Regions from separate parts of the Bradyrhizobium sp. USDA 4538 genome, predicted to be linked through region 1. Evidence: riboswitches for the same ligand, from Rfam matches in the RefSeq annotation. Region 1 holds a riboswitch; the other holds the start of a gene.

Region 1 (11,054 bases):
AGACCCGCTCAGCAATGCCCAGCGCGACCGCCGGCGTGGTCCGCAGTGCCTCATGTACGCGGCACAGATTGTAGTGGGCCACGTACAGGCTCACCGTTGCGGCATGGTGAACCATGTCTATTATCCACTTGCTCAGAGCAGCGGGAAAATCTTCGAACTTCTCAAGGCGCATAAGACGCGCGGAGGAGATCGAGCGAAGAAGCTATTTCAGTTTTTGAATATCATCGGAGCGCGCGCGCTGGGCAGGCACCTAGGGCGAGTGCTGGAAATGGCAGAGTCCTCCGAGGATAAACAGGAATACGAAAACAAAATCGCCAAACGATTTGGTTTCGAACATCAGCTTGAGTTGCCAATCCCGTTGCCGCCTGATGCACCGAAAGAGGCCGCCAACTGAGGCGGCCTCCGTTTTTCACATCAATAGGACGATAGCCACTATTGCGATGGGGCTCAGCCCGAGCGCCACAATGAGCGCATTGAAAGGTAGGTCACTGCCCATGACACAACCCCTGCGGTTGGGGTTGAAATCCTATTCCTGAATGCCGGATAGCCGCTAGTGCAATTTGTGCCACGGCAACGCGCCATGGGGTGGTAAAATGCCTGGTTCTCGGAGCATACTAGCCTTTATGAGACAGTGGCTAAAAACGGCGCTGATGGTTCTCGGCTTATGCGCAGGCTGGATGGTCGTCGGTTTACTGACCGTCGATGACGACGACGAATTCCGCCAAGTCATTGCGATTTACAAACCGCGCTAACAGACGCCGGCTGTTCCGCTCGTTGAGCTAAATCAAGAACAGATAGCGTCCCACGGAAATTGATGGAGCCAGAACATCCAATGGCGCTCTCGGTAGTCCTACTGAGAACAACCGCCAAGCTACGGTTTCCGTTCGCTTAATCCGAACTAGGACACTCTGAAATTCAATTTAGGACACGGGGGCTTAAATACGGACAGCACCGGTCTGGCTCGAAGAACATATTGCGAACATAGAACAAACGTGGTACGTAGGTTCCCATCAACAATGCATTCCGCCTGATCTCATCGCCCGTTTGTCCCGCTAGCGAATCCCCGCAATAAGGAGCACATCCCAAATGTCCGCCACTGCACTGCGTATCGTCGAAGGATCCTCCATGGACAAGTCCAAGGCCCTCTCAGCCGCGCTCTCCCAGATCGAGCGCCAGTTCGGCAAGGGCTCGGTGATGAAGCTCGGCAAGAACGACCGTTCGATGGATGTCGAGACGGTGTCGTCGGGATCACTCGGGCTCGATATCGCGCTCGGCGTCGGCGGTCTGCCGAAGGGACGCGTCGTTGAGATCTACGGGCCGGAATCCTCGGGCAAGACCACGCTGGCGCTGCACACCGTGGCGGAAGGGCAGAAGAAGGGCGGCATCTGCGCCTTCATCGACGCCGAACACGCGCTCGACCCGGTCTATGCACGCAAGCTCGGCGTCAACATCGATGAGCTCTTGATCTCGCAGCCGGACACCGGCGAACAGGCGCTGGAAATCTGCGACACGTTGGTGCGTTCCGGCGCAGTCGACGTGCTGGTGGTCGATTCGGTTGCGGCGCTGGTGCCGAAGGCCGAGCTCGAGGGCGAGATGGGCGATGCGCTGCCGGGCCTGCAGGCCCGCCTGATGAGCCAGGCGCTGCGCAAGCTGACCGCCTCGATCAACAAGTCCCATACCATGGTGATCTTCATCAACCAGATCCGCATGAAGATCGGCGTGATGTACGGCTCGCCGGAGACCACCACCGGCGGCAACGCGCTGAAGTTTTATGCCTCGGTTCGTCTCGACATCCGCCGCATCGGCGCGATCAAGGAGCGCGACGAAGTCGTCGGCAACACCACCCGCGTCAAGGTGGTGAAGAACAAGCTGGCGCCGCCCTTCAAGCAGGTCGAGTTCGACATCATGTATGGCGAGGGCGTTTCCAAGATGGGCGAGATCCTCGACCTCGGCGTCAAGGCCGGCATCGTCGAGAAGTCCGGCGCCTGGTTCTCCTATGACAGCCAGCGGCTCGGCCAGGGTCGCGAGAATTCCAAGGCGTTCCTGAAGTCGAATCCCGACATCACCGCCAAGATCGAAGCCGCGATCCGGCAGAACTCCGGCCTGATCTCCGAGCAGATCCTCGCCGGCACGCCCGAGCGCGACGCCGAGGGCGAGGAGCCGACGGAAGAGTAAGCCTCCAGCATGATCCGGAAAAGTGCGAAGCGGTTTTCCCTCGCGACAAACGCGAAGCGTTTGCGCGGAGATCATGCTCAAGCGATCACATGACTTCCCTGCAAGCGGGCGCTGAGGACGTTGAGTTGCCGACGTCCTCGGCGCCCGTTTGGTTTTGTGTGTCTTTTGTAAAGCAGTTGATCCTCAGCTTGCGGTGCTGATGCCATCCCGCGTAGCCGGAGAGCATCGTGACAAGTCTGATCCTGGCGACAAGTGAACTCGCGAGCTATCGCCTGAGGCAGGCGGGAAGGGCGGACATCGTCGTCGGGTTGAGGCCGCGCTTCGTTTGGGGGAAAATGCCCTCGTCGGATGACCTCACGACCCTGCTGGAACCGCGTTCCGCAAAGCACGTCGATTTCGACACGCACTGGCTCGACTTCGCCAGTTCAAGATGGACCGGCTCGATCGGTCGGGACATTGGGCTTGTCGAGTTGTGCGAGCGTTGCGATAGCGTCGAGCTATGGGCTGATCCCCAGCCGAATGACCAGTTGGTGCTGGCCTGGTTGCTCGACGTGCTCCGCCCGCACCGCCACATCGTAGCGAAGCTCAAGCTGGTCCAGACCGATGTCGAGATCGGCAGGTACCGAGGCGAGAGCTTGGCGAAATGGCGATTGCCTGCACTTGCGGTGACCGATGATCGGCTGGAATTGGCCGGTCGCGCCTGGACTGCCTATCGCGCTCCGACGCCCGAGCCCTGTTTCGACCTTCTCATGCAGGATCTGTCGGCCATCCCGCAGCTCCGCGCGGCACTGATTGCGTTGCTCGAGGAGCTACCCGGGCAAGACACCGGCCTCGGCGCGTCCGAACTGCGGATGCTGGATCTCGTCGCCGACGGCGAGACAAGCCCACAGGTCCTTTCAAGCGAGCTGAACAGGGAACGCGGCGTGTTCGATTTTCAGGAAGCGGAGCTGATCCTGGACCGGCTCGCCTATTGTCCATCACCGGTCCTGACCGGATTCCCCGCGGAGATCGAAGCGCCCGACGATCTGAAGGCCCGAAACAACCGACTCCTGCACAGTCGGCTGTCGCTCACCGATTTCGGCCAGGAAGTGTCGGATCGCGAGCTCGACTTCAGCCAATACAACACGATCCATCGCTGGTGGGGCGGCACCGAACTGACCAATGAGCGTCTGTGGCGCTGGGACGCCGAGAGCCGAGCCTTGGTTGCCCCGTAAGCCTGATCCGCACAACGTGTGTACGCAATCAGCCTATGCCTATGCCAGCGTCTTCTCCCGGCTTGCGATCAGTGCCCGCAAATCCTCGGCCACCGCGACCGACTGATGGGTCTTCTGATCGGTCGCGACCCAGATGATCTCGCCGGTGGCGCGCAGTTCATCGGAGCCCTTGGCGAAGATCGCGAGCGCAAGATTGATCGAGGAGCGGCCGATCCGCGCGACGCGGACGCAGACCTCGATGTCCTCGTCGAACCGGATCGGCGCCTTGTATTCGACGACCGATTTCACAGTGTGGAAGTCGATGCCAGTCCGCGCCACCTCGCCGAGATAGTCGTAGCCGAGCGCGCGGAAATATTCGGTGATGGCGGTGTCGAAATAGGTGAGGTAGTGGGCGTTGAACACCACCGCCTGTGCGTCGACCTCCGAATAGCGGACGCGAAACGGGAAATGGAACCGGAATTCCTCGCGCATGTTTCCTCCTGCCGCGGGCGGGCCAGTCCGTCATTCCGGGGCGCGACGAAGTCGCGAACCGCAGATGCGCAATGGGCGCATCGGGGAATCCAGAGGTCGTGGATCGAGATTCCCCGGTGCGCAGTTGCGCACCTGAGGTTCTCGCTTCGCGAGCCCCGGAATGACACCGAGTGAATCAGGCGTCAGAGACGCAACGCCACATAGCTGCAGTAGCTCCTTACTCCGCCGCCTGCGCGTAATCCTCGACCGGCGGGCACGAGCACACCAGATTGCGGTCGCCATAGACGTTGTCGACGCGGCCGACCGGGCTCCAGTATTTGTCGGACCGTGACACGCTGGCCGGGAAGCAGCCCTCGGCGCGGGTGTAGGCCCGGTTCCAGACATCGTCGGCGATGTCGTGCACGGTATGCGGCGCGTGGCGCAGGGGCGAGGCCTCGACCTTCCAGCGGCCCTTCTCGATCTCCGCGATTTCGTCGCGGATCGCGATCATGGCGTCGCAGAAGCGGTCGATCTCGAACTTCGATTCCGATTCCGTCGGTTCGATCATCAGCGTGCCCGCCACCGGGAAGCTCATGGTCGGCGCGTGGAAGCCGTAGTCGATCAGGCGTTTTGCGATGTCGTCGACGGTGACGCCGCTGGTCGTCTTCAGCGGCCGCGGATCGACGATGCACTCATGCGCAACGCGGCCGCGCTCGTTGCGGTACAGCACCGGAAAGTGCGGCTGCAGCCGTGCGGCGATGTAGTTGGCGTTGAGGATCGCGATCTCGGTGGCGCGCGTCAGACCTTCGCCGCCCATCATCAGGATGTAGATGTAGGAGATGGTCAGGATCGACGCCGAGCCAAACGGCGCGGCCGACACCGGGCCGATGGCGTGCGCAGTTGCCCCGTCGGTTGCGGGATGGCCCGGCAGATAGGGCGCAAGATGCGCCTTCACGCCGATCGGGCCCATGCCGGGGCCGCCGCCGCCATGCGGAATGCAGAAGGTCTTGTGCAGGTTGAGATGGCTGACATCGGCGCCGTAATCGCCGGGCCGCGACAGTCCGACCTGCGCGTTCATGTTGGCGCCGTCGAGATAGACCTGGCCGCCATGGGCATGCACGATGTCGCAGATCTCGCGGATATGCTCCTCGAACACGCCGTGGGTCGACGGATAGGTGATCATGACCGCGGCAAGGTTGGCGGAGTGCTTCTCCGCCTTGGCGCGAAGATCATTGACGTCGACGTCGCCGCGCGCATCGCACGCGACGACCACGACCTCCATGCCGACCATCGCAGCCGAGGCCGGATTGGTGCCGTGCGCGGAGGAGGGGATCAGGCACACCTTGCGGTGCGGCTCGCCGCGCGCGAGGTGATAGCCGCGGATCGCCAGCAGCCCGGCATATTCGCCCTGCGCGCCGGAATTCGGCTGCAGCGAGACCGCGTCATAGCCGGTGATGTCGCACAGCCATTGCTCCAGCCGCTTGAACAGCGCGTGATAGCCCTTGGCCTGATCCGCCGGCGCGAACGGATGCAGATTGCCGAACGCCGGCCAGGTCAGCGGGATCATCTCGGTGGTGGCGTTGAGCTTCATCGTGCAAGAGCCGAGCGGGATCATCGCGCGGTCGAGCGCGAGGTCACGATCGCTGAGCTTGCGCATGTAGCGCAGCAGCTCGGTCTCGGAACGATGCGTATTGAACACCGGATGGCTGAGGAAGGCGCTGGTGCGCCGCAGCTCCTTCGGCAGCGCCTCGTGCGCGCCGGCCTCGATCTCGGCATAGCTGAGCTTGCCGCCGAACACGCGCCACACCGCCTCGACCGTCTCCGGCGTCGAGGTCTCGTCGAGCGCGATGCCGAGCGTGGTCGCGCCGATCCGCAGATTGATCCGTTCGGCCTGCGCGCGGGTGACGAGCTCGATCTGCTTGCTACCTGCCTCGACGGTCACGGTATCGAAGAACGCTTCGCTGGTCGGCGCAAAGCCGAGCTTGCGCAGGCCGGCGGCGAGCACGGTGGCGCGACGATGCACGCTGCGTGCGATATGGGTCAGGCCCTCGGGACCGTGATAGACCGCATACATCGAGGCGATCACGGCGAGCAGCACCTGCGCGGTGCAGATGTTCGAGGTCGCCTTCTCGCGGCGGATATGCTGCTCGCGGGTTTGCAGCGCGAGGCGGTAGGCCGGCGCACCGCGCGAATCGACCGAGAGGCCGACGATGCGGCCGGGCAGCGAGCGCTTCAGCGTGTCGCGCACCGCCATGTAGGCGGCGTGCGGTCCGCCATACCCCGTCGGCACGCCGAACCGCTGCGCCGAACCGATCGCGATGTCGGCGCCGAGCTCGCCGGGCGAGGCGAGCAGCGTCAGCGACAGCAGGTCCGCCGCGACGATCGCAAGCGCGCCCTTGGCGCGCAGCGACGCGATCGCAGGCTTAAGGTCGCGTACCGCGCCCGATGTGCCCGGATATTGCAACAGCGCGCCGAGCACATCGGCGTTGTCGAGCTCGGTCAGGGGATCGCCGACCACCAGCGCCCAGCCCAGCGGCGCGGCGCGCGTGCGCATCACCGCCAGCGTCTGCGGATGCACCTCCTTGTCGACGAAGAACACCTTCGCCTTGACCTGCGAGTGGCGCTCGGCGAGCGCCATCGCTTCCGCCGCGGCGGTCGCCTCGTCGAGCAGCGAGGCGTTGGCGACGTCGAGCCCGGTGAGATCGCAGATCATGGTCTGGAAGTTGAACAGCGCCTCGAGCCGGCCCTGGCTGATCTCCGGCTGGTACGGCGTATAGGCGGTGTACCAGGCCGGGTTCTCCAGAATGTTGCGCTGGATCACCGCGGGCAGGATGGTGCCGGAATAGCCCTGGCCGATCAGCGAGGTGAACACCTGGTTCTGCGCGGCGAGCTCGCTCATATGCGCGAGCGCCTCGGTCTCGCTCAGCGCCCGGCCGAGATCGAGCGGCGCCTTCTGCCGGATCGACGCCGGCAGCGTCTCGTTCATCAGCGCCTGCAGGCTCGCGGCGCCGACCGTCTCCAGCATCGCGTTGACGTCGCGCGGCGACGGTCCGATGTGGCGGCGCACGAAATCGGTGGCGGCTTCGTTGATCGGCTTGAAGGGCGCGTTCATGACGTGATCCTCGGGGTGATCCTTTAGGCGGTGTGCGCGGCGTAGGCGGCCTCGTCCATCAGGCCGCCGAGCTCGCCCTTGTCGGCAATCTTCAGCTTGAAGAACCAGGCCTTGCCGCCGGCGTCGGAATTGACCAGCGCGGGCTCGGCGGCGAGCGCGTCGTTGACCTCGACCACCTCGCCGGCGATCGGCGCGTAGACGTCGGAAGCGGCCTTGACGGATTCGACGACAGCGGCGGCCTCGGCCTTCTTCAGGCTGCGGCCGACCTTGGGCAGTTCGACGAACACGACGTCGCCGAGCTGCGACTGCGCATAGTCGGTGATCCCGATCGTGGCGACGTCGCCCTCGATGCGGAGCCATTCGTGGTCGGACGTGTACAGCGTCGTCATGGGGTCGATCCTTTGGCGTTCAGCGTTTGTAGGTATTGGGGACGAAGGGCGTAGCGGCGACTTTCAGCGGCAGCCGCTGGCCGCGCACTTCGGCGAAAACGGTGGTGCCGACGGCGGAAAGGGCCGTGGGCAGGTAGCCCATCGCAACCGGCGCATTGAGGCTCGGGCCGAAGCCGCCCGAGGTCACCTTGCCGATCTGCTCGGTCGAGCCGGCATCGGCGAACAGCGCGGCGCCTTCGCGCACCGGTGCGCGGCCGTCAGGCTTCAGGCCGACCCGTCGGCGCGCAGCGCCATCTGCGAATTGCGCGAGAATTTTGTCGGCGCCTGGGAAGCCGCCGGCGCGGGCGCCGCCGCCGCGGCGAACCTTCTGCACCGACCATTCCAGCGCGCCTTCAACCGGCGTCGTCGTGGTGTCGATGTCGTGGCCATAGAGGCACAGCCCGGCTTCGAGCCGCAGGCTGTCGCGCGCGCCGAGCCCGATCGGCAACACGTCGGGATTGTCGAGCAGCGCGGTGACCAGGGCTTCCACCTTGTCCGCGGGCACCGAGATCTCAAAGCCGTCCTCGCCGGTATAGCCGGAGCGCGAGACGAAGCAGTCGACGTCGCCGCGGCGCGGACCGGCGTCCATGAATTTCATCGAACTGACATCCGCACAAAGATTCGCCAGCGCCGATTCGGCTTTCGGGCCCTGCAGCGCGATCAGCGCGCGGTCGGCCAGCGAGATGATCTCGCAGGCGTCGGAGAGATGCGCGCGGAGATGCGCCTCGTCCTCGGCCTTGCAGGCGGCGTTGACCACCAGGAACAGGTGATCGCCGAAATTCGCCACCATCAGGTCGTCGAGCAGGCCACCGTCATTGTTAGTGAATTGCGCGTAGCGCTGCCGTCCCGGCGCGATACCGACGATGTCCTGCGGCACCAGTTTTTCCAGCGCGAGCGCGGCATCCGCGACCTTGCCGGATTTGGCCCTCAGCACGAGCTGGCCCATGTGCGACACATCGAACAGGCCGGCTTCCTTGCGGGTGTGCAGGTGCTCCTTCAGCACGCCGGCCGCGTATTGCACCGGCATGTCATAGCCGGCGAACGGCACCATCTTGGCGCCGCGCGCAAGGTGCAGCGCGTGCAGCGGGGTCTGTTTCAGCGGGGAGGTTTCGCGCGCAAGCATCACAGGGCCCTCGCGGTTCCCGCCGGGGACCTATTTCCCCTTGAGAAACCTGCAGAAAGCCCCATCTGTCGCTGTGCCTGAGAGTATTATCCCGTCGGCGGACGCATCGGGGCGAACCCCAGCGTCTCTTTCCAGATGTCAGACGTCACGCGGTCCTTTTGCCTGAGAGTTTCCGGGGCGGTTGCTCCTTCGGCGCCGGCGGTAAGGCCGGTCTCTCCCGACGTGACTAGGTATAGGTAGGTAGAAAACACGGCGCCACCAAGACTGTCAACGCAGCTGCAGCAACTATCCAATGGGCTTTGTGCTGCCGCGGCAAGCCCATGATCCGCCTGCACAGTTTCTGGACACCGCAGCTGGCAATGTCTAAAAGCGTTCGGCCGGAAAATGACGCCTTTTTGCGGCTGGCCGGCCCCTTTTTCCGATTGGATGAACATGAGCAGCGTCAACGACATCAGGTCGACATTTCTGAACTTCTTCAAGGAGAACGGGCACGAGATCGTGGCCTCGTCGCCGCTGGTTCCGCGCAACGACCCGACCTTGATGTTCACCAATGCCGGCATGGTGCAGTTCAAGAACGTCTTCACCGGCGTCGAGAAGCGCGGCTACCAGCGCGCCACGACGTCGCAGAAGTGCGTGCGCGCCGGCGGCAAGCATAACGACCTCGACAATGTCGGCTACACCGCGCGCCATCTCACCTTCTTCGAGATGCTCGGCAACTTCTCGTTCGGCGATTACTTCAAGGAGCGCGCGATCGAGCTCGCCTGGAATCTGATCACCAAGGATTTCGGGCTGAAGAAGGACAAGCTGCTGGTCACCGTCTACCACACCGACGACGAGGCGGCCGGCTACTGGAAGAAGATCGCGGGCTTCTCGGACGACCGCATCATCCGCATCCCGACCTCGGACAATTTCTGGGCGATGGGCGACACCGGCCCGTGCGGACCGTGCTCCGAAATCTTCATCGACCGCGGCGAGCACATCTGGGGCGGCCCTCCGGGCAGCCCGGATGAGGATGGCGATCGCTTCCTCGAATTCTGGAACCTGGTGTTCATGCAGTACGAGCAGGTGACGAAGGAGGAGCGCGTAGCGCTGCCGCGTCCCTCGATCGACACCGGCATGGGGCTCGAGCGCATGGCCTGCATCCTGCAGGGCGTCGAGAGCGTGTTCGAGACCGATCTGTTCCGCAATCTGATCGATGCCGCCGCGTCTACCCTCGGGCACGGTCCGAACGAGCAGAACGTTGGGTCGTATCGGGTGATCGCGGACCATCTGCGCTCGTCCGCGTTCCTGATCACCGACGGCGTGCTGCCGTCGAACGAGGGCCGCGGCTACGTGCTGCGCCGGATCATGCGCCGCGCGATGCGCCATGCACAGCTCTTGGGCGCGAGCGAGCCGCTGATGCATCGCCTGGTCTGGGCGCTGGTCCGCGAGATGGGCCAGGCCTATCCGGATCTGGTCCGTGCGGAGAAGCTGATCGAGGAGACGCTGCGGCTGGAGGAGACGCGCTTCCGCAAGACGCTGGCGCGCGGCCTGTCGATCCTCGACGAGAAGAGCGCCGGCCTCAAGAAGGGCGACATGTTCGACGGCGACACCGCGTTCACGCTGTACGACACCTACGGCTTCCCGCTCGATCTGACGCAGGACGCGCTGAAGTCGCGCGGCATCAGCGTCGACCAGGCGTCGTTCACCGACGCGATGGAGCGGCAGCGCGTCAAGGCGCGTGCCTCGTGGGCGGGCTCGGGCGAGGCGGCGAGCGAGGCGATCTGGTTCCCGCTGCGCGAGAAGCTCGGTGCGACCGAATTCCTCGGCTACGAGACCGAGAGCGCGGAAGGCGCGGTGACGGCGCTGATCAAGGACGGCGCCGAGGTCGAGAGCCTGAAGGCCGGCGAGAGCGGCGCGATCGTGCTGAACCAGACCCCGTTCTACGGCGAGTCCGGCGGCCAGGTCGGCGACACCGGCGTGCTGACCGGGGAGGGCGTCAAGTTCCGCGTCACCGACACGCAGAAGAAGGCCGGCGATCTGTTCGTGCATCTCGGCACGGTGGAGCAGGGCACGCTCGGCGTCGGCACCACATTGCAGCTCGAGGTCGATCACACCAGGCGCTCGTCGATCCGCGCCAACCATTCGGCGACGCATCTGCTGCACGAGGCGCTGCGCCAGGTGCTCGGCGATCACATCGCGCAGCGCGGCTCGCTGGTCACGCCGGACCGGCTGCGCTTCGACTTCGTGCATCCGAAGCAGATCACGCCGGAAGAGCTCGCCCGGATCGAGGACATCGCCAACGATGTCGTGCTGGAGAATGACGAGGTCACGACCCGGGTCATGGGCGTCGACGATGCCCGCGAGGCCGGCGCCCGCGCGCTGTTCGGCGAGAAATACGGCGACGAGGTTCGCGTCGTGTCGATGGGCAAGGGCGCCCGCGATCACGGCCAGAACGCGCTTGGCTGGTCGGTCGAGCTCTGCGGCGGCACCCATGTCCGCCGCACCGGTGACATCGGCATGATTTCCGTGACCAGCGAGGGCGCGGTCGCGTCCGGCGTGCGCCGTATCGA
Region 2 (11,054 bases), 170 kb from region 1:
CGGCAGGCTCATGCCGTCGCGGCGGTCGGGACGCGACAATACGCTCATCATCAGCGCGGCGTCGTCGACGGTGCGGGTCATCGGACCGGCGACGCGGCCGATATAGGGCGGGTCGATCGGCACGCGGCCGAGGCTCGGTTTCAATGCGACGAGGCCGCACCAGTTGGCCGGCAGCCGCACCGAGCCGCCGATATCGGTGCCGAGATGCAAGGGACCATAGCCGGCAGCACCTGCCGCGCCCGCGCCGGCGCTCGAGCCGCCGGGGTTCTTGCTGACATCCCAGGGATTGCGGGTCAGGGGATGGAATGAGGACAGGCCCGACGACAGCATGCCGTAGTCCGGCATCGTGGTCTTGGAGAAGATCACGCAGCCGGCCTCGCGCAGCCGCGCCGCGGGCGGTGCATCCTTCTCCGCGGGCGCCAGCTTGACGCTCGCCGCGCCCAGCGGCACCGGCTGCCCCTTGGTCGCGACATTGTCCTTGATGGTGGCGGGAACGCCATCGAGCGTGCCGGCCGGCTCGGCCTGCTGCCAGCGCTCGGTCGAGGTCCTGGCGACCTTCCGCGCCCCTTCCGGGTCGTACAAATACAGCGCCTTGATGTGCGGCTCCCAGGTCGCGACCTGGGAAATGATTTCCTCCAGCACCTCGGACGGCGAGAACTGCTTGGCACGATAGCCGGCGAGCAGGTCGACGGCGGAGAGATCGTGCAGCGACGTGATGGCGTCCCCTTTGGGCTTATGCATGCGCACCTGCCGGCATGCGTTTCTCGATGATGCGGGCGAACATGCTGGCGCCGATCGGCAGGATCTTGTCGTCGAGAACGTAACCGGGATTGTGAACGGGCACGGAGCCGTCATGGCCGACCCAGAAATACGCGCCGGGAATGGCCTGCATCATGTCGGCGAAATCCTCGCTGCCCATCTTTGGCGTCGAGCGGGTGATCACCTTGGCCGGATCGACGACGGTGCGCGCGACTTCCTCGACCACGCGGGACTGCTCTTCCTGATTCACCAGCACGCTGAAGCCGTCGCGGATCTCGACCGAGATTTCGGCGTCATATGCCGCCGCAAAGCCGGCGGAGATTTCGCGCATGCGCTTGCGGATCAGCTCACGGATCTCGTCGGAGAAGCAGCGCACCGTGCCGCACATCCAGGCTTCGCCGGGAATGACGTTGTACGCCGACCCGGAATGGATCTGCGTGATCGACAGCACCGCAGCCTGCAGCGGATCGACGTTGCGGCTGACGATCGACTGCAACGCCTGTCCGAGCGTCATTGCGATCACGACCGCGTCCTTGGAACGCTCCGGCATCGCGCCATGGGCGCCATAGCCCTGGATCCTGATGTCGAAGAAGTCGGCTGCGGCCATTGCCGGGCCCGGCAGGATCGCGATCTCGCCATGGTTGAGGTCCGGCGCGTTGTGCAGGCCATAGACCTCGTCGCAGGGGAACTGCTTGAACAGGCCGTCCTTGATCATGGCGCGGGCGCCGCCGAGGCCTTCCTCGGCCGGCTGGAAGATGAAATGCACGGTGCCGTCGAAATTGCGGGTCTCGGCGAGATAGCGCGCCGAGCCGAGCAGCATCGTGGTGTGGCCGTCATGGCCGCAGCCGTGGAAGCGGCCGGGAATGGTCGAACGCCACTTCAGATTGGTGTTCTCTTCCATCGGCAGCGCGTCCATGTCGGCGCGCAGGCCGATCTTCTTGGTGCCGTTGCCCTTGCCCTTGAGCACACCGACCACGCCGGTGCCGCCGAGGCCGCGATGCACCTCGATGCCCCAGCTCGTCAGCTTGTCGGCGACGATGCCCGAGGTGCGGACCTCCTCGAAGCCGATCTCGGGATGTGCATGCAGATCCCGTCTGATGGCGGTGAGTTCGTCGGCAAAACTGTCGATGCGCTCAATGGTCGGCATGGCTCTCTATCCGTTTGTGCGTGATGGGGAGGTGGGTGTGAAAGTAGGGCCGTTCGGCTTGATACGAATGCCGGGACGCAAATGTCTCCACGGCAGCGTGGCGGTATCGGCGGGCATCGCGCCGGGAGCGGCGCAGATCAAGAGCTTCTCGGCGATCGGCTCGAAATCGGCGCGGAAGTGCACCGAGCTCTTGTTGACCAAAATCTTCTGTGCCGTCGGCTCGATGCCGACATAGCGGTACATCGCCTGGTCGGCAAGCTGGGCCTTGTAGGAGCCGACCACGACGCGGACGTCGCCGACCCGCAGGCAGGCCGAGGGGCCCATGTCCATGTCGCGGCCGCCGAAATAGGGACCGGGAGCCACGAATTTTCCATCCGAGAGCTGTTCGACGACAAAAGTCTCCCGGTATGGCGCGTCGCCGGGAATGCCGGACTTGCCGCCGAGCTCGAGCGTGACTGATGCCCCGACACCGGCGCTGTGCGCGGCCTTCGCGGATTGCGGGTCGTAGATCACGCCGGTTGCGGCACTCGCCTTGTTGCGCACCAGCGCGCGCAGCATGCCGGTGGTGTCGGAATCGCCGCCGGCGCCGGGATTGTCCTGCGTGTCGGCGATGATGATCGGCTTGCTGGCCGATTTCGCCAGTTCCATCGCCAGCCGCACGCCTTCGTCGGGCGAATAGATCCGGCCGTCGAAATCGTCCTCATGGCTCTCGACCAGGGCGACGACCTTGTCGGCGGCGGCATCCGCATCGGCCTGGGTCCGGCCGTAAGCGAATACGCTCGGCCCGCAATCCCTGAAATCGGCGGCCGGGAAGCCCGGCGCAAACGACAGCGTCGGCACCGCGTCGCTCTCGAGTGCGGCGAGCTTCTGATAGATGCCCTTGGTCGGCTGGTCGTTGGTGCATTGCCAGCTGATCGGGATCAGGAACGGCAGTTGCCGGAATGCCTTTGCGAAGCGCTGCCTGGACTTGAGCATCAGCGCCAGATGCCGGGCGCAGGCGCGGCCGGTTTCGGCCATGTCGACATGCGGATAGGTGCGGTAGGCAATCAGCGCATCGGCATGCTCGATCATCTTTGGCGAGACGTTCGCATGCAGATCGAGGCTCGCCACCAGCGGCAGGTCGTTGCCGATCGCCTTGCGCACGCGGGCCAGCGTTTCGCCTTCACCGTCGTCATAATGCTCGGTGACCATGGCGCCGTGCAGGTCGAGATAGACGGCATCGATCGGTCCGGCCGCGGCGATGCCGTCGACCATTTCCGTCACGATCCGCTCGAACGCATCCTTGCTGACATGCGCCGACGGGCTCGCCGCGGCGAAGATCGTCGGCACCAGCTCCCAGCCATTGGCTTCCGCCGCCTCGACAAAGCCGGCGAGGCCGACATTGATCTTGCGCATGACCTTGAGCACGTCGGCGCCATGCGTCATCGACGGCCAGCCACCGCCATGCACGAAATCGTCATAGGTTGCCTTCGTCGGTGCGAAGGTATTGGTCTCGTGCAGGAAGCCGCCAACGGCAATGCGGGTCATCAAGTCGGTCTCGATACGTTTCTTCGATCATGATGCGATCATAACGACGCGCGTCATGATCTCATCTCGTTGGTTGGAGCGTGATCTCCGGGGAAGACCGGTGTCCGCCTTCAGGGCCACGCTCTAGCGCGCGACGTTAAGCGTGTCGTCGCGCCCAGCGCAAGCCGGGGAGCACCAGCGGATTTGCATGCCCTGTGGGCGGAAAGGCTTGAGGCTAAAGACCTAGGCCGTCGCCACAATGCCTTCCGAAACGGGGCGGAAGTTGGCGAAGTCCCAGCCGCGACCGGGCGCCGCATCGAGCAGCGCGCGGGTATAGGCCTGCTGCGGATTGGTCAGCACCTCGGCGGCCGGTCCCTGTTCCACGACGCGGCCATGTTGCATCACGGCGACGTCGTCGCAGATTTGTGCGGCGACGCGCAAATCATGCGTGATGAACAGCAGCGCGATGCCCAGCCGGCGCTGGATTTCGTCAAGCAGATCCAGAACCTGCGCCTGCACCGAGACGTCGAGCGCGGACACCGCCTCATCCGCGACGAGCACGTCGGGATCGAGCGCCAGCGCGCGCGCGATCGCGATGCGCTGGCGCTGGCCGCCGGAGAACTGGTGCGGATATCGCGAGATCGCGTCGGGCGGCAAATGGACGAGCTCGAGCAGCTCGCGCGCCCGCGCCAGCGCATCCTTGCGCGGCATGCCGTAATTGACCGGGCCTTCCGCGATGCTCTCGCCGACGGTGACGCGCGGATTGAGCGAGCGGTAGGGATCCTGGAAGATGATCTGGATCTTCTGGCGATGCGGTTGCAACAGCCGGCGCGACAGGTCGGAGATCTCGCGGCCGGCGAGGCGTACCCCGCCCGAGGTCGGATCGATTAGGCGCACGATGCAGCGCGCGACCGTCGACTTGCCGGAACCGCTTTCGCCGACGATGCCGAGGGTGCGGCCCTTGCGCAGAGTGAGCGTGACGTTGCTGGCGGCGGCGACCTCGCGGGCTTTGCCGTACAGCGACCGCTCCCGGTAGACCTTGCTGAGCTCGTTGGCTTCCAGCACCACGGGCTCGGTCGTCTCCGGGCGCGGCGCGCGCGGCACCAGGCTCGGCACCGAGGACAAGAGGTTGCGGGTGTACTCCATCTTCGGATTGCGCAGCACGTCCTGCAGCGGGCCGGTTTCGACCAGGCGGCCGTGCCGCATCACCGCGACGCGGTCGGCGATCTCGGCCACCACGCCCATGTCGTGGGTGATGAACAGAACCGCGGTGCCGTGATCGCGTTGCAGGTCGCGGATCAAGGTGAGGATCTGCTTCTGGGTGGTGACGTCGAGCGCGGTGGTCGGCTCGTCCGCGATCAGGAGCTTCGGCTCCAGCACCAGCGCCATCGCGATCATGATGCGCTGGCGCTGACCGCCCGAGAGGCGGTGCGGGTAGGAGGAGAAGATGCGCTCCACGTCCGGCAGCCGCACATGCTCCATCATCGCCAGGATTTTCTGGCGCCGTGCGCGGGCATCGAGATCTGTGTGGGCGCGCAGCACCTCGTCGATCTGGCGGCCTACCGGCACCACGGGATTGAGCGCGGTCATCGGCTCCTGGAAGATCATCGCCATCCGCGTGGCGCGGAGTTGCCGCAGCCGCCGGTCGCTGGCGGTGAGCAGTTCCTCGCCGACCAGTTTGACGCTGCCGCCAGACGGCACCAGCGTGCCCTTCTGCTGCAGGCCCATCACGGTGAGCGATGTCACCGACTTGCCCGAGCCGCTTTCGCCGACCAGGCACAGCGTCTCGCTTTCACGTACCTGCAGCGAGAGGTCGTCGATGATGCGATGCGCATCCGCCTTGCGGCCGAGGCCGACGACGAGATTGCTGATGTCGAGGACGACGTTGGTCATGTCAGGGTCTCTTGGCGCTGTGAAGGAATTTACCCACTGTCATTCCGGGATGGTGCGCCAGCACCAGACCCGGAATCTCGAGATTCCGGGTTCGATGCTTCGCATCGCCCCGGAATGACGGCTTCAGAAGAGCTGAAGCCGTCACTTGCCCTCACGCTGCTTCATGCGGGGATCGAGCGCGTCGCGGGCGGCGTCGCCGATCAGGTTGACGCTGAGAATGGCGATCGAGAGCAGCAGCCCCGGCCAGAAGATCAGCGACGGCTTGACCTGGAAATAGGCGCGGCCCTCGGCCATGATGTTGCCCCAGGTCGGCGTTTCCGGCGAGATGCCGGCGCCGAGGAACGACAGGATCGCCTCGGTCAGGATCGCGGACGCGCAGACATAGGTGCCTTGCACGATCAGCGGCGCGATCGTGTTCGGCATCAAATGCCGCCACATGATCTTCGGCAGGCTGGTGCCGAGTGAGATCGCGGCCTCGACATAAGGTTCCTCGCGTGCGGTCAGCACCACTGAGCGCACCAGCCGCGCCACGCGCGGGATCTCGGGGATGGTGATCGCGACCATCACGGTCCAGATGCTGGCGCCCGACAGCGACACCACGGCGATCGCGAGCAGGATGGCGGGGATCGCCATCAAGCCGTCCATCACGCGCATCAGCACCGCATCGACCCAGCGGAAGAAGCCGGCGACGAGGCCGATCAGAAGGCCGATGGCGATCGAGCAGACGGCGGCGCCGAGCCCGATCACCAGCGAGATCCGTGCGCCGTAGATGATGCGCGACAACAGGTCGCGGCCATAGGCGTCGGTGCCGAGCAGGTATTGCGCGCTCGACGGCTTCAGCCGCTGCGACGGCGTCAGCAGCAGAGGATCGTGCGGCGCAAGCAGCGGCGCGAAGATCGCCATCAGGATGATGAGGGCGAGGCTGATCGTCGCAACCGCGATGATCGGCGTCGACGTCAGGAAGCCGAACTTGACGCGGAACGGCCGGGTGACGGGAAGCGAGGATTCGGGAAGGGTTTCGATCGCCATTGCTCAGTACCGGATACGAGGATCGAGCAGGGTGTAGGCGAGGTCGATCAACAGATTGACCGCGACGTAGATACCCGACGTCAACAGGATCATCGCCTGGATCACCGGATAGTCGCGCGCCAGCACCGCATCGACGGTGAGGCGGCCGATGCCGGGAAGATTGAACACGCTCTCGGTGACGACGACGCCGGAGATCAGCAGCGCGAAGCCGGAACCGATCACCGTGATGACCGGCACGGCGGCGTTGCGCAGCGCATGGCGCAGCAGCACGCCGGTCTCGCCGATGCCCTTGGCCCGCGCCGTGCGCACGTAATCCTCGCCGAGCACATCGAGCATCGAGGCCCGCGTCATGCGTGCGATCAGCGCGACATAGATGAAGGAGAGTGTGCAGGTCGGCAGGATGAGGCGCTGGAAGAACGGACCGAAGCCGGCCGAGATGCTCTTGAAGCCCTGTACCGGAACCCAGCGCAGATCAATCGCAAAGATCTGGATCAGCACGTAGCCGATCACGAACACCGGCACCGAGAAGCCGAGCACCGAGAGCCCCATCACGAAGCGGTCGATCCAGGTGCCGTGCTTCCACGCCGCGATCACGCCGAGCGGCACCGCCACCAGGATCGAGAGGATGATGGTGGCCAGCGCGACCGAGATCGAGGGCTCGAGGCGCGGGACGATCATTTCGAGGATCGGCTTGTTCGAGATCAGGGAGACGCCGAGGTCGCCGTGCAGCAACTTGGCGATCCAGGTGTAGAACTGGATGTAGATCGGCTCGTTCAGACCAAGCGAGGTCCGAATGCGTTCGAGCTGTTCGGGCGTCGCGTTGTCGCCGGCGAGGATGGCGGCCGGGTCGCCCGGCGTCAGCCGCAGCAACAGGAACACGAACAGAGCCACCACGCCCATCACGGGAATGGCGGCGAGGATGCGGCGAAGCAGATATCCGAGCAAATTTGATCCGTTGGGTTGTGGTCGATGAAGTCCGCAGCGGGACCGTTGCACACCAGACCGTAGCACAGATGGTAGCAGACTCACGGTAGAACTTGAGCAAGTCCCATGCCATCGGTGCTGCGGATTTTGCGGTGCAGCTAATCAGTCCTGTTGGCCGCGATTATTCCTCCGGTGAAGTTCGAAGCAGTCCACTGGAAGGTGGATTGATTTCAGCTTTGCGCGCGTCGGCGGGCACATCGAGCCCGGCACCGAACGACGGCGCCATCGGCGGCGTGTCGAGGTCGCGCCAATCGTCGATCGCCTGGGCCACCATCTGCGCCGTCGCCGCCGACAGCGTCCAGCCGAGATGACCGTGGCCCGTATTGTAGAACACGCCCGGAATCCGTCCGGCGCGAACCACCGGCATCATGTTCGGCATCATCGGGCGCAGGCCCGCCCATGGCACGACTTTCGACGTATCGATCTCCGGGAAATGATGCCGCACCCAGTCCACCAGCGGTTGAATGCGATCGGCGCGAATGTCGCGGTTGAAGCCGTTGAACTCGGCGGTGCCGGCGACGCGGAAGCGGTCGGCGCCGAGCCGGCTGGTGACGATCTTCGCAGCTTCATCGAGCAGGCTGACGGTTGGGGCGGCATTCCGGCTTTGCGGCGCATCGAGCTGCACCGTGATCGAATAGCCCTTCACCGGATAGACATTGACGCGGTCGTTGAGCAGGCTGGCGAAGTGGCGGCTCGCCACGCCGGCGCAAATCACGATCCCGTCCGCCTGTAGCTGCTGTCGCGTCGCGACCGCAGCATCATGTGAAGCAGCTTCGTTCCAGCCGATGCGGAAGCCGTCATCGCCGTGTGCGATCGTGTCGACGTCGGCTTCATGGACGAAGCTCGCGCCACGGCGGATGCAGGCGTCGGCAAGCCCACGCGTGAATTTGTGAATATCGCCGGTCGCGTCGGACGGCGTGAAGAAGCCGCCATAGCAGGTTGTCTGCAGCGCGGGTTCGATGACGCGGATCTCGTCCGGGGTCACCGGCCGGCGGTCGAGCCCGCCTTGCTGCAGCAGCGTGTTGACCTTGAGGCCGGCTTCGAAGCCGGCCCTGTCGTGATAGACGTGCAGGATGCCGCGGCGTTCGAGATCGAAGGCGATGTTTTCGCGCTCTGCGATCGAGAACAGATGCTTGCGCGCTTCGATGGCGAGCTTCGTGGTCTCGATGGTGTTGCCGCGATAGCGCGTGATGTGGCCGACGAACTCGCTGATCCAGGAATATTTGTGCCAGCTCGGCTTCGGGTTCATCAGCAGCGGCGCGTCGCTTCTGAGCATCCAGCGCAGCCCCTTCAGGATGGTCGCAGCACTGTTCCAGACTTCGGCGTTGCTGGCGGAAAGCTGTCCGCCATTGGCGAACGAAGTTTCCATCGCGGCGTAGCGATGCCTGTCAAGGACAGTCACCTTGTAGCCGCGTTCAAGCAGGGCATAGGCCGTCGTTACGCCGGTGATGCCGGCGCCGATAATCGCGATGTGTGGCATGATGGTTGTCAGGCTCCCGTGGGTTAGAGTCGCCGAACCACCGGTCAAACCGGCATTCGGCGCCCCATCTGTCACGGTACCTGAGAGCTTGATCCGCATCGGGCTGTGGCCAGAAGCGAACTATCCCCTTCGGTGGACGTCATGGCCCTTGATGTGCGGCCATGTTCGTCTCTCTCCAGATCGTCCTGACGATACAGTCCTTTTGCCTGAGAGTTTCCGGGGCGGTTGCTCCGTCGGCGCCGAAGCCAACAACACGATTGTTGTCGCTTCGATCTCTCCCGCATCGTCGCGTTGGACGGCCGGACCGTAGGCGAAGCCTTAAAAATGGACAAGGCTAAATTTCGATCCGGCAGTGCCAACGTGTTGTGCAGTGCAATCGATGTCAGTCCAGCGTCGCCAGCAGTGCCGCCATCAGGCGGCCGCGTTCGGCGAGGCTATCGACCTCGATGTGCTCGTTGAGCGTATGTGCATCGGCGCCGCGAACGCCGAGGCCGTCGAGCGTGGGGATGCCCATCGCGCCGGTGAAGTTGCCGTCCGAGCCGCCGCCGGCGCTGCCGTGCGGCAGATCGAGACCCATCGCTGCCGCAAGGCCTTTTGCCTTTTCATAGAGCGCCATGGTGCCCGCATCGGGCTCCCACACCGGGCGGGTGACGCCGCGCGTCACCTTGAAGGTCACGTCGTTGGCGGTGCCCGACAGTGCCAGCATGCGCTCGACGCCGCGGTCGAGATCGGCCTGGCGCTTGGCCATGCTGAGCGCTTCGCCGGTGCAGGTCGTCGCGACGCAATTGACCCACTGGCCGCCATGCACGATGCCGACCGAGAAGGTGCAGTCCTCGGTGGTCATGCCGTCGATGGCGATGATCTGCCGCGCCATCTCGCGGATCGCGGAGCGGCCGGAAGACAGCGTCGCGCCGGCATGGCTGGGCTTGCCGGTGGCTTCCAGGTTGAAGCGCGCGATCGCGTAGCGGCCGGTGACGACGCCGTTGTTCGGACGGCCGGGCTCCGGCACCAGCACATATTTGTTGCGCGCGGCTTCCGCCTCGATGATGTCGCGCGTCGACGGCGTGCCGACCTCTTCGTCGGGGGTGAACAGCACGGTGATCGGCAGCGGGGTCGGGAAGGAGGCGCGCGCCAATTGCCTGATCGCCTCGATCGACAGGTAGTTGCCGCCCTTCATGTCGAAGATGCCCGGCCCGAAGCACTTGTTGCCTTCGCGCCGCCACTTCAGCTTCTCGATGGTGCCGACCGGGTGAACGGTGTCCAGATGGCCGGCGATCAGGATGCCGGGCTGGCCTTGTTTCGGATGGGGAAAACGGGCGCGGACGCAGCCCGCGAAGCCCTGGCGTCCGGCGATGCGCTCGATCGTCGCACCCATGATCGCCATCTCGCGGGCGGCGAGATCGAGCATGCGTTCGACCGCGGCGGCGTCCCAGGTCGGGCTTTCGCATTCCACCCAGCTGCGCAGGCCCTGCAGCATCGTTTCGGAATCAAAGGGGAGATTGGCGGGGTTCATCGTTGTTCTCTCTTGTTGTTCTGACGGCGCCGGCATCGCGCGCGCGTTACGAAAATCTCAGCCGACGATTTTGTAAAGCCAAAATCTGGCGCGCGGCCTCATTCGTTTGTGTACGTCCGATGCGACCTGAAACCGATTGACGCGCTTGGCGCTTGGTGCAAGTCTCGATTTCACAAGCCATACAGCATGTTAGTTCGCCTAAATAACGAACCACATGCATAACGAATAAGCCGGCTTTGACCAGTTACACGTCAGGAGAGATTGCATGTTCCCTATCTCGCGTTGGAAACACCGCACGCTAGCGGCCGCGTTGACGGCGCTCGCGCTGTCGTTCGCGCCGCAGGAATTGTCATTCGCGCCGCAGGCGATGGCCGCGGGCAAGACCATCACCGCGGTGATGCACTCGGATCTGCGCGTCATCGATCCGATCATGACCACGGCCTACATCACCCGCGATCATGGCTACATGATCTATGACACGCTGCTGGCGACGGATTCCAATTTCAAGATCCAGCCGCAGATGGCGGACTGGAAGGTTTCCGACGACAAGCTGACCTACACGTTCACGCTGCGCGACGGTCTGAAGTGGCACGACGGCGCGCCGGTCACCGCGGAAGACTGCGTCGCCTCGCTGCAGCGTTGGGGCAAGGTCGACGGCATGGGCCAGAAGCTGATGGACTTCGTCGCGAGCCTGGAGGCGACCGACGCCAAGACCATCACGCTGAAGCTGAAGGAACCCTACG

Evidence for each region. A riboswitch is a leader RNA that binds a small molecule or an ion and turns the genes downstream of it on or off. The one in region 1 is predicted to bind glycine.
Region 2: it holds a riboswitch for glycine, as region 1 does, so the genes downstream of both, J2R78_RS31430 (D-amino acid dehydrogenase) here and gcvT (glycine cleavage system aminomethyltransferase GcvT) in region 1, are expected to answer to the same signal.

Annotation. Positions count from the first base shown of each region.
Region 1 is NZ_JALJZE010000001.1:6,722,595-6,733,648, forward strand. Features, by position in the region: gene J2R78_RS30565 (hypothetical protein) at 1-115, opposite strand, end outside; gene J2R78_RS30570 (hypothetical protein) at 104-394, shown strand; gene recA (recombinase RecA) at 1,087-2,175, shown strand; gene J2R78_RS30580 (hypothetical protein) at 2,403-3,389, shown strand; gene J2R78_RS30585 (thioesterase family protein) at 3,429-3,860, opposite strand; gene gcvP (aminomethyl-transferring glycine dehydrogenase) at 4,078-6,951, opposite strand; gene gcvH (glycine cleavage system protein GcvH) at 6,975-7,340, opposite strand; gene gcvT (glycine cleavage system aminomethyltransferase GcvT) at 7,360-8,502, opposite strand; glycine riboswitch at 8,644-8,732, opposite strand; gene alaS (alanine--tRNA ligase) at 8,935-11,054, shown strand, end outside.
Region 2 is NZ_JALJZE010000001.1:6,891,209-6,902,262, forward strand. Features, by position in the region: gene J2R78_RS31400 (amidase) at 1-741, opposite strand, end outside; gene J2R78_RS31405 (M20 aminoacylase family protein) at 734-1,906, opposite strand; gene J2R78_RS31410 (M81 family metallopeptidase) at 1,913-3,433, opposite strand; gene J2R78_RS31415 (ABC transporter ATP-binding protein) at 3,656-5,305, opposite strand; gene J2R78_RS31420 (ABC transporter permease) at 5,447-6,334, opposite strand; gene J2R78_RS31425 (ABC transporter permease) at 6,338-7,279, opposite strand; gene J2R78_RS31430 (D-amino acid dehydrogenase) at 7,440-8,798, opposite strand; glycine riboswitch at 8,865-8,979, opposite strand; glycine riboswitch at 8,983-9,089, opposite strand; gene J2R78_RS31435 (M20/M25/M40 family metallo-hydrolase) at 9,181-10,311, opposite strand; gene J2R78_RS31440 (ABC transporter substrate-binding protein) at 10,577-11,054, shown strand, end outside.